3 regions of the Peribacillus sp. NPDC094092 genome follow, and region 1 is predicted to be linked to each of the others. Evidence: riboswitches for the same ligand, from Rfam matches in the RefSeq annotation. Region 1 holds a riboswitch; each other region holds the start of a gene.
The links. Region 1 has a riboswitch for S-adenosylmethionine ahead of mmuP (S-methylmethionine permease). Riboswitches for the same ligand answer to the same signal wherever they lie in the genome.
Positions count from the first base shown of each region.

Region 2: linked by a shared signal. The riboswitch ahead of ACQKNS_RS16455 (O-acetylhomoserine aminocarboxypropyltransferase/cysteine synthase family protein) and the one ahead of mmuP (S-methylmethionine permease) in region 1 are both predicted to bind S-adenosylmethionine.
Region 3: linked by a shared signal. The riboswitch ahead of ACQKNS_RS18965 (YezD family protein) and the one ahead of mmuP (S-methylmethionine permease) in region 1 are both predicted to bind S-adenosylmethionine.

Region 1 is NZ_JBNNUC010000004.1:287,062-289,331, reverse strand. Features, by position in the region: gene ACQKNS_RS19760 (flavin reductase family protein) at 1-341, shown strand, start outside; SAM riboswitch class I at 571-673, shown strand; gene mmuP (S-methylmethionine permease) at 757-2,145, shown strand; gene mmuM (homocysteine S-methyltransferase) at 2,142-2,270, shown strand, end outside.
Region 2 is NZ_JBNNUC010000003.1:158,493-160,762, forward strand. Features, by position in the region: gene ACQKNS_RS16455 (O-acetylhomoserine aminocarboxypropyltransferase/cysteine synthase family protein) at 1-1,311, opposite strand; SAM riboswitch class I at 1,412-1,518, opposite strand; gene ACQKNS_RS16460 (thioredoxin family protein) at 1,664-1,972, opposite strand; gene ACQKNS_RS16465 (toprim domain-containing protein) at 1,976-2,270, opposite strand, start outside.
Region 3 is NZ_JBNNUC010000004.1:97,328-99,597, forward strand. Features, by position in the region: gene sat (sulfate adenylyltransferase) at 1-310, opposite strand, end outside; gene ACQKNS_RS18960 (phosphoadenylyl-sulfate reductase) at 340-1,044, opposite strand; gene ACQKNS_RS18965 (YezD family protein) at 1,228-1,371, opposite strand; SAM riboswitch class I at 1,542-1,650, opposite strand; gene ssuE (NADPH-dependent FMN reductase) at 1,919-2,270, opposite strand, start outside.

The DNA.
Region 1 (2,270 bases):
ATGTAGCTGATGCAAATCGAACGGCAAAGGAACTCCCATCTGACGAAAGTGAATTGGGTCTTACCAATTTCACGCCGGTTGTTAGTGATAAAGTATCCGTACCAGGATTGCAAGAAGCGAAGGTACGCTTTGAATGCACATTAGAGCATGCGATACCATTGGCAGGTTCCCAGAAGAAACCAGGTTGTGATTTATTGATAGGGAAAATAGTCTGCTATCATATAGAGCAAGATATTTACCATAATGGCCGAATTGACCAGAATGGCCTAAAACCTGTAGCAAGATTAGCGGGTCATACTTATACAAAACTAGGGGAATTATTCGAAATAGAACGTCCTTAAAGAAAAAATGGCGTCATCTTTTTAAGATGGCGCCATTTTTTAAATCTAAATTATCTCGGTTAGCTTTATCTGCGATTTAAGGCGATTAGCGAATGTTCCAAAAACGAGCAACCATGTCATATTTATGCCGCCGGCGCCCATGATCGCTAGAATTTAAAAGGAGGTATTTACAATCAGAAACAAAACTTGACAATTTTTTCATAGATTGATAAAGTTATAAAAAAATAATTTCTTATCCAGAGAGGTGGAGGGACTGGCCCTACGAAACCTCAGCAACAGGTCTACAAAGACACTGTGCTAATTCCAGGGGGTGAAACCTTGATAGATAAGACCGTACTTGTTTATTTGTCAGTAGCGCACTCTTTTTTAGAGTGCGTTTTCGTTTTTTCTGGATCCAAGATTAAGGAGAATAAGAATGGAGAACAAAAAGAAGCATGATTTTCAAAGGCAAATGCAAGCACGGCATATAATAATGCTATCGCTTGGCGGGGTGATTGGAACTGGTTTATTCTTGAGTTCGGGTTATACGATTCAACAGGCTGGCCCTTTCGGCACCATCCTTTCGTATCTGATAGGAGCTTTAGTGGTTTATCTAGTTATGCTATGTCTAGGTGAACTGGCAGTACATATGCCCGAGACAGGTGCGTTTCATAGCTACGCAGCCAAATACATTGGACCAGGGACAGGGTATACAGTAGCCTGGTTGTATTGGCTAACCTGGACTGTTGCACTAGGTTCGGAATTTACGGCTGCAGGATTGTTGATGCAGCGATGGTTTCCATCAATCAATGTCTGGATATGGAGTGCTCTATTTGCCATATTGGTCTTGGCTTTAAATGCGTGGACCGTTAAGTTCTTCGCTGAATCCGAATTCTGGTTTGCTTCAATAAAAGTATTTGCTATTGTGGTATTTATTATTCTGGGAGCTGCGGCAATGTTAGGTTTTATTCCAATAATTAATTCACAATCAGCTCCTTTATTTTCCAATTTTACAAGTGCAGGTTTATTTCCGAATGGTGCTTTTGCCATTCTAATGACGATGCTCGCGGTGAATTTCGCATTTTCTGGTACTGAATTAATCGGGATCGCAGCTGGAGAAACAGTGAATCCAGAAAAAACGATTCCAAAGGCAATCCGAATGACATTATGGAGATTGATCATCTTTTTTGTAGGAACCATTGTTGTATTATCCGCATTATTGCCTATTTCGGATGCAAGCGTACTAGAGAGCCCCTTTGTTGCAATTCTCGAACGAATTGGAGTGCCGTATGCAGCGGATATTATGAACTTTGTTATATTAACTGCCATTTTGTCTGCTGCAAATTCAGGATTATATGCATCATCCAGAATGCTATGGTCACTTGCAGATAAGAAAACTATATCTCCCATATTTGCAAAATTGACAAAACGGGGTGTTCCGATAAATGCAGTCCTTTTCAGTATGTTGGGAGGTGGTTTAGCCCTTTTCTCGAGTATTATTGCACCGGATACAGTATATATAGTGCTTGTATCCATTTCTGGATTAGCCGTGGTAGTAGTTTGGATGAGTATTAGCGCGTCACAGTTTCTATTTCGCAGACGATTTATAAACGAAGGAAATTCAGTAAATGATTTGTCCTTCCATACACCATTATATCCACTCATACCAATCATTTCTTTTATGCTATGTCTTGCTTCTTGCATAGGAATTGCATTTGATCCCACACAACGAATTGCACTATATTGTGGTATTCCATTTATTTTATTTTGCTATGGAAGTTATTATCTGACCCAAACTATAAAGAAAAAGAGGAGTACAACATGAAGAATAAAATTAGCCCAATTGACGAAATATTACGAGATCATCCAGTCATGATTTTGGACGGGGCTCTAGCTACAGAGCTTGAAAGGCATGGGTGCGACTTGAACGATCCCCTGTGGTCCGCACGT
Region 2 (2,270 bases), on a different contig from region 1:
CTAAAGCGTTTCGGAAGTCAAGGAGACGATATTCGTCGCTTTTTCAATTGCCTGCTCCAAATCTTCTATTAAGTCGTCTACATTTTCAATCCCAATGGATAAACGGACTTGATCGGCACTCACACCCGCTTTCGCAAGACCCGCCTCACTCAATTGTTGATGGGTCGTACTGGCTGGGTGGATGATCAAGCTCTTCGCATCCCCGACATTCGCCACATGGGACCATAATTCCACCGAATTGATAAGTTTTGCCCCAGCTTCGCGATTACCTTGTATTCCAAACGTCACGACAGACCCAGCTCCCTTAGGCAAATACTTATCCGCAAGGGCTTTATCGGGATGATCCTCATCACCAGGATGTGAAACCCAAGTAACGGCAGGATGGTTTTTTAAATATTGAATGACGGACTTGGTGTTTGATAGATGCTCTCTCATCCTTACATGCAGCGTTTCAAGTCCAAGCGTAAACTGAAATGCACTTTGGGCACTTAGCGCAGGGCCTAAATCACGAAGTAACTGGACTCGGGCTTTCGTTATGAATGCGGCAGGTCCGACTGCCTCGGCGTATACCAGACCGTCGTAACTTGGGTCTGGCTCCGTGAAGCCAGGGTAGTTTGGCGAGTTCCAATCGAACTTCCCTCCATCCACGATGACACCGCCTAGTGTCGTTCCATTTCCCAGAAGCCATTTAGTAGCGGAATGGATGACGATGTCCGCGCCAAAATCAATTGGTCTGCAAAGATATGGTGTCGCAAAGGTATTATCAATGATCAAAGGTACGCCGGCATCATGGGCAATTTTCGCTACCGCTTCAATATCAAGCACCCTCAAACTTGGATTGCCGATCGTTTCGGCAAAAATGGCTTTAGTTTTTGGCGTGATCGCCCTTTTGAAATTTTCAGGGTCATCGGGAGAAACGAACTTTACTTTGATCCCATATTTAGGAAGAGTATTTTCAAAAAGGTTATACGTACCTCCATATAATGTAGAGGCTGAAACAATCTCGTCACCTGCAGCGGCAATATTCAGGATTGAAAGCGAGATGGCAGCCATTCCGCTCGCTGTTGCCAATCCGCCGATACCGCCTTCCAATAAGGCCATTCTTTCCTCAAAAACGCTGACAGTGGGATTATGAAGTCGTGTATATATATAGCCATTCTCCTTTAGGCCGAATAAATTCGCTGCATGGTCGGTGTCTTTGAACAAGTATGCATTGCTTTGATAGATAGGAACTGCACGTGCACCTGTTTCATCAGCCTGCAGACCGCCATGAACACTCAATGTTTCGAAACGCAACTTTTTCCCTGACATATGATTTCACCTTTTTCTATGGATTTAGTTGGAATTATATGATACCTGGCCTTTTACAAACAAAAAAACCACTTCAATTAAGAAGAGGTCTCAAGAACACACCTCATCTACCAGAGCCAACACTCTGCTGGAATTAGCACCGTATATAAAATTTATACCGGTTGCCGGGCTTCGTCGGGCCAGTCCCTCCGCCACTCTTGATAAGAACTATTAAATTCTGCCATTACTTAATTCAAAATATAGCATTTTAGAATAAATCAGTCAATGAATTGTTAGAATATTCTTTTTTTAATTCCGATCTCGCATTCAATTGGCACAAACAAAGAAACCAATCACGGTTCTGATTGGTTTCCTAGCTGATTTCCTTAAGCAATCCGTACAAATAAGGAACGGATTGAAAGGCATATATTTTTTTGTGCAGCTGCCCTTTTTTGAAAAGCAATAAACAAGGAACACTTTCGATTTCATATGTTTCGGCAATTGCTTGGACATAGTTCATATTCATTTTGCCTGCCTTCAATTCCGGGAACAGCTCCAAGGATATCGTCAGCATCTTGGAGGCAACCTGACAAGTGCCGCATAAAGGCGTATATAAATATAAGCAAAAGGTTCCCCCATTTTCAACAGCAAGCTTACACTCTTCTTCTTTCCATTCCTGCATCAATTAGTCGTTCACCCTTTGACTTAAAAATTTCATTTTCACATTCATATTGGCAGATAGAAGCACAGTTGCGATATGATGTTCGGGTGAGCTTTCCACTTCTTTGTACATTTTATTAATATACAGGTGGTTCGCTTCCGGCATTTCCCTTCGGAACTGCTTCCGCAGTTTTTCTCCTGATTCATCTGCGTCAAACAGGAGATAAACATCACGATCCATCAATTCATCCACTAATTCATCCAGCTTAGTTAATGATATGGTCCCATTCGTACATCTTATTTCCACATCTTCATTTAAA
Region 3 (2,270 bases), 190 kb from region 1:
AAGTTTCACCTTCATGTGTCAACGTTACTTCTTCACCTATAGTAAGGGTTGCTGCAGTTTCTTCAGTCAAAGGCAACGTAATCGGGATGCTCCATACATGCCCGCTGCTAAGCCTCATATCCTTGACCACTGCCTCATAGTCACTTTTTGTAAAGAATCCTTTAATCGGACTGTAGGCACCAGTGCCTATCAATTCAAGATCACTTAAAGCAATTTCATCGATTTCGATTGATTTTGTTATTTTACTAAAATCATATTTTGGTTCCCAAAGATCGATTAATGTTCCTCCGTGCGGTAAACTGATTGTCATGCTATTTTCCCCCTATGGTTTCTATTTATTTAAGATAAGTGTAATCCGCATTCCGTTTTTTGGGCTCCTTGCCAACGGCCTGAGCGTAAATCATCTGCATTGAATGCAGGTGCTGTACACGTTTTACATCCAATGCTCGGATATCCATTATCATGCAGGATATTATATGGAAGTCCGTTTTTGTGGGCGTAGCGCCAAACATCTTTCCATGTCCAATGTATGAGTGGACATATTTTAACTGACTTGAACTTATTATCCTTATTGATATACTCGGTCTTAGCCCTTGTTTCGGATTGCTCCCTCCGAAGTCCCGAAAGCCATGCTGTTGCCGTTGAAAGCACATCGGTAAGCGGAATGATTTTACGGATGTTACAGCATTTATTGGAATCACTAAGCCATAATTCATCCCCATATTCCTCTGCCTGTTCCTCAAGCGTCAAGGCAGGTTTCTTCATTTCAATCGAAAGCTTTGGATAGCGCTTTTTCACTTGCTCGATCAATTGGTAAGTCTCCTCAAAATGAACATCCGTATCAAGGAAAACAATTTTTGCCGAAGGGTTGACCTTCGCCAATAAATCCGTTAGCACGATGCCTTCGATACCAAAACTGCAAGCATAAATCAGTTTGTTTCCATAATGGTCATTCGCCCATTGCAATACTTCCAAAGCCCCTTTTGTGTCACTGTCTTCAGGAAATGCAGGGAATTCCCCTGTATTGAAATTTTCATAGTTTATTAATCCAGCCAACTTTTGTAGCCCCCTCTAAAAACTTGCTGTATCAGGTTAGAGTAACTGATGATCAATTCCCGTTTTAATCTTCCCCAGTTTATTTGATTCTAGGAAAAAAGAGACGAATCTAACCAATACTCTCTTTATATCAGTTAAACCCGCCTCTAGTTTTTCTAGTCAGCAGATACCTTATTTAATTCTTAATTTTTCATTTCTTTCCATTTGAATGATTTTACCATCCTGGACAATAAGTGTAATGGATCCATATTTCATTGAGTTAAGCATTTCTTGAAGTCGTTCAAATATTTCTTCAAGCTGATTCTCTTTATTCAAACCAGTTCCTCCTTTAAGAAAATCCGCGAATATTTTATTTTCAACGCTGATTAAATGAATTTCTAAGTTTTATATAATTCCATACAACCTTACATTGTTATGGTTTGCTTGCAATTTTTCCAAAAACAAAAATCTTTCCATGATGGAAAGATCCCAAGGTAAATATCATTACCTTATCTTCCAAAATGATCAACATTTTGTTGGAGGTAGCACCTTGCATCCATCATGCAGGTTGCTGGACTTCAAAGGGCCAATTCCCTCCGTCGCTCTGGATAAGTTTTATTATTTTAAATATTAACATATATTTAATCCTTGTCAATGGAGTTTTCTTATAAAATAACTTGGTTTAATATTATGGATGAACTGCTATTTTTATACACACTATTCAATTAATGATTTTTTGTTCATTTAAATACGAAAATAGACTCGTTTTTTTAGATAATGTCTCCAAAAAAATGAGTCTATTTTCATTATTGATGCCTGTAATTACTTTAAAAAACATTTTCTAGAATTCCAGTCCTTTTTTATTAAGGCTTACTTGAAGTCATTAATTTCTTAACTGTATCGCTTCTACAAATTCTTGAACTTGACTCTGGACGCGATCAATTAATTGCGAATCATTAATCGGATTTTCTGAATTCTGTTTATCTATTTCCTTATCAACAAAATAAATGCCCTGCAGCGGCTCGCCTTTCAATATTGAGATCAATGGTTTAAGCGCATAGTCAATCGCCAATAGATGCCTGTTACTTCCACCAATCATGATCGGCAGAACCGGCTTACCCTTAAAGGCACCTTCAGGCAGCAAATCAATCAAGGCTTTTAATACACCTGTATAGGAAGCCTTATAAACCGGTGAACCAATGATGATTCCTCTAGCTGCTTGAATTCGCTCTGAA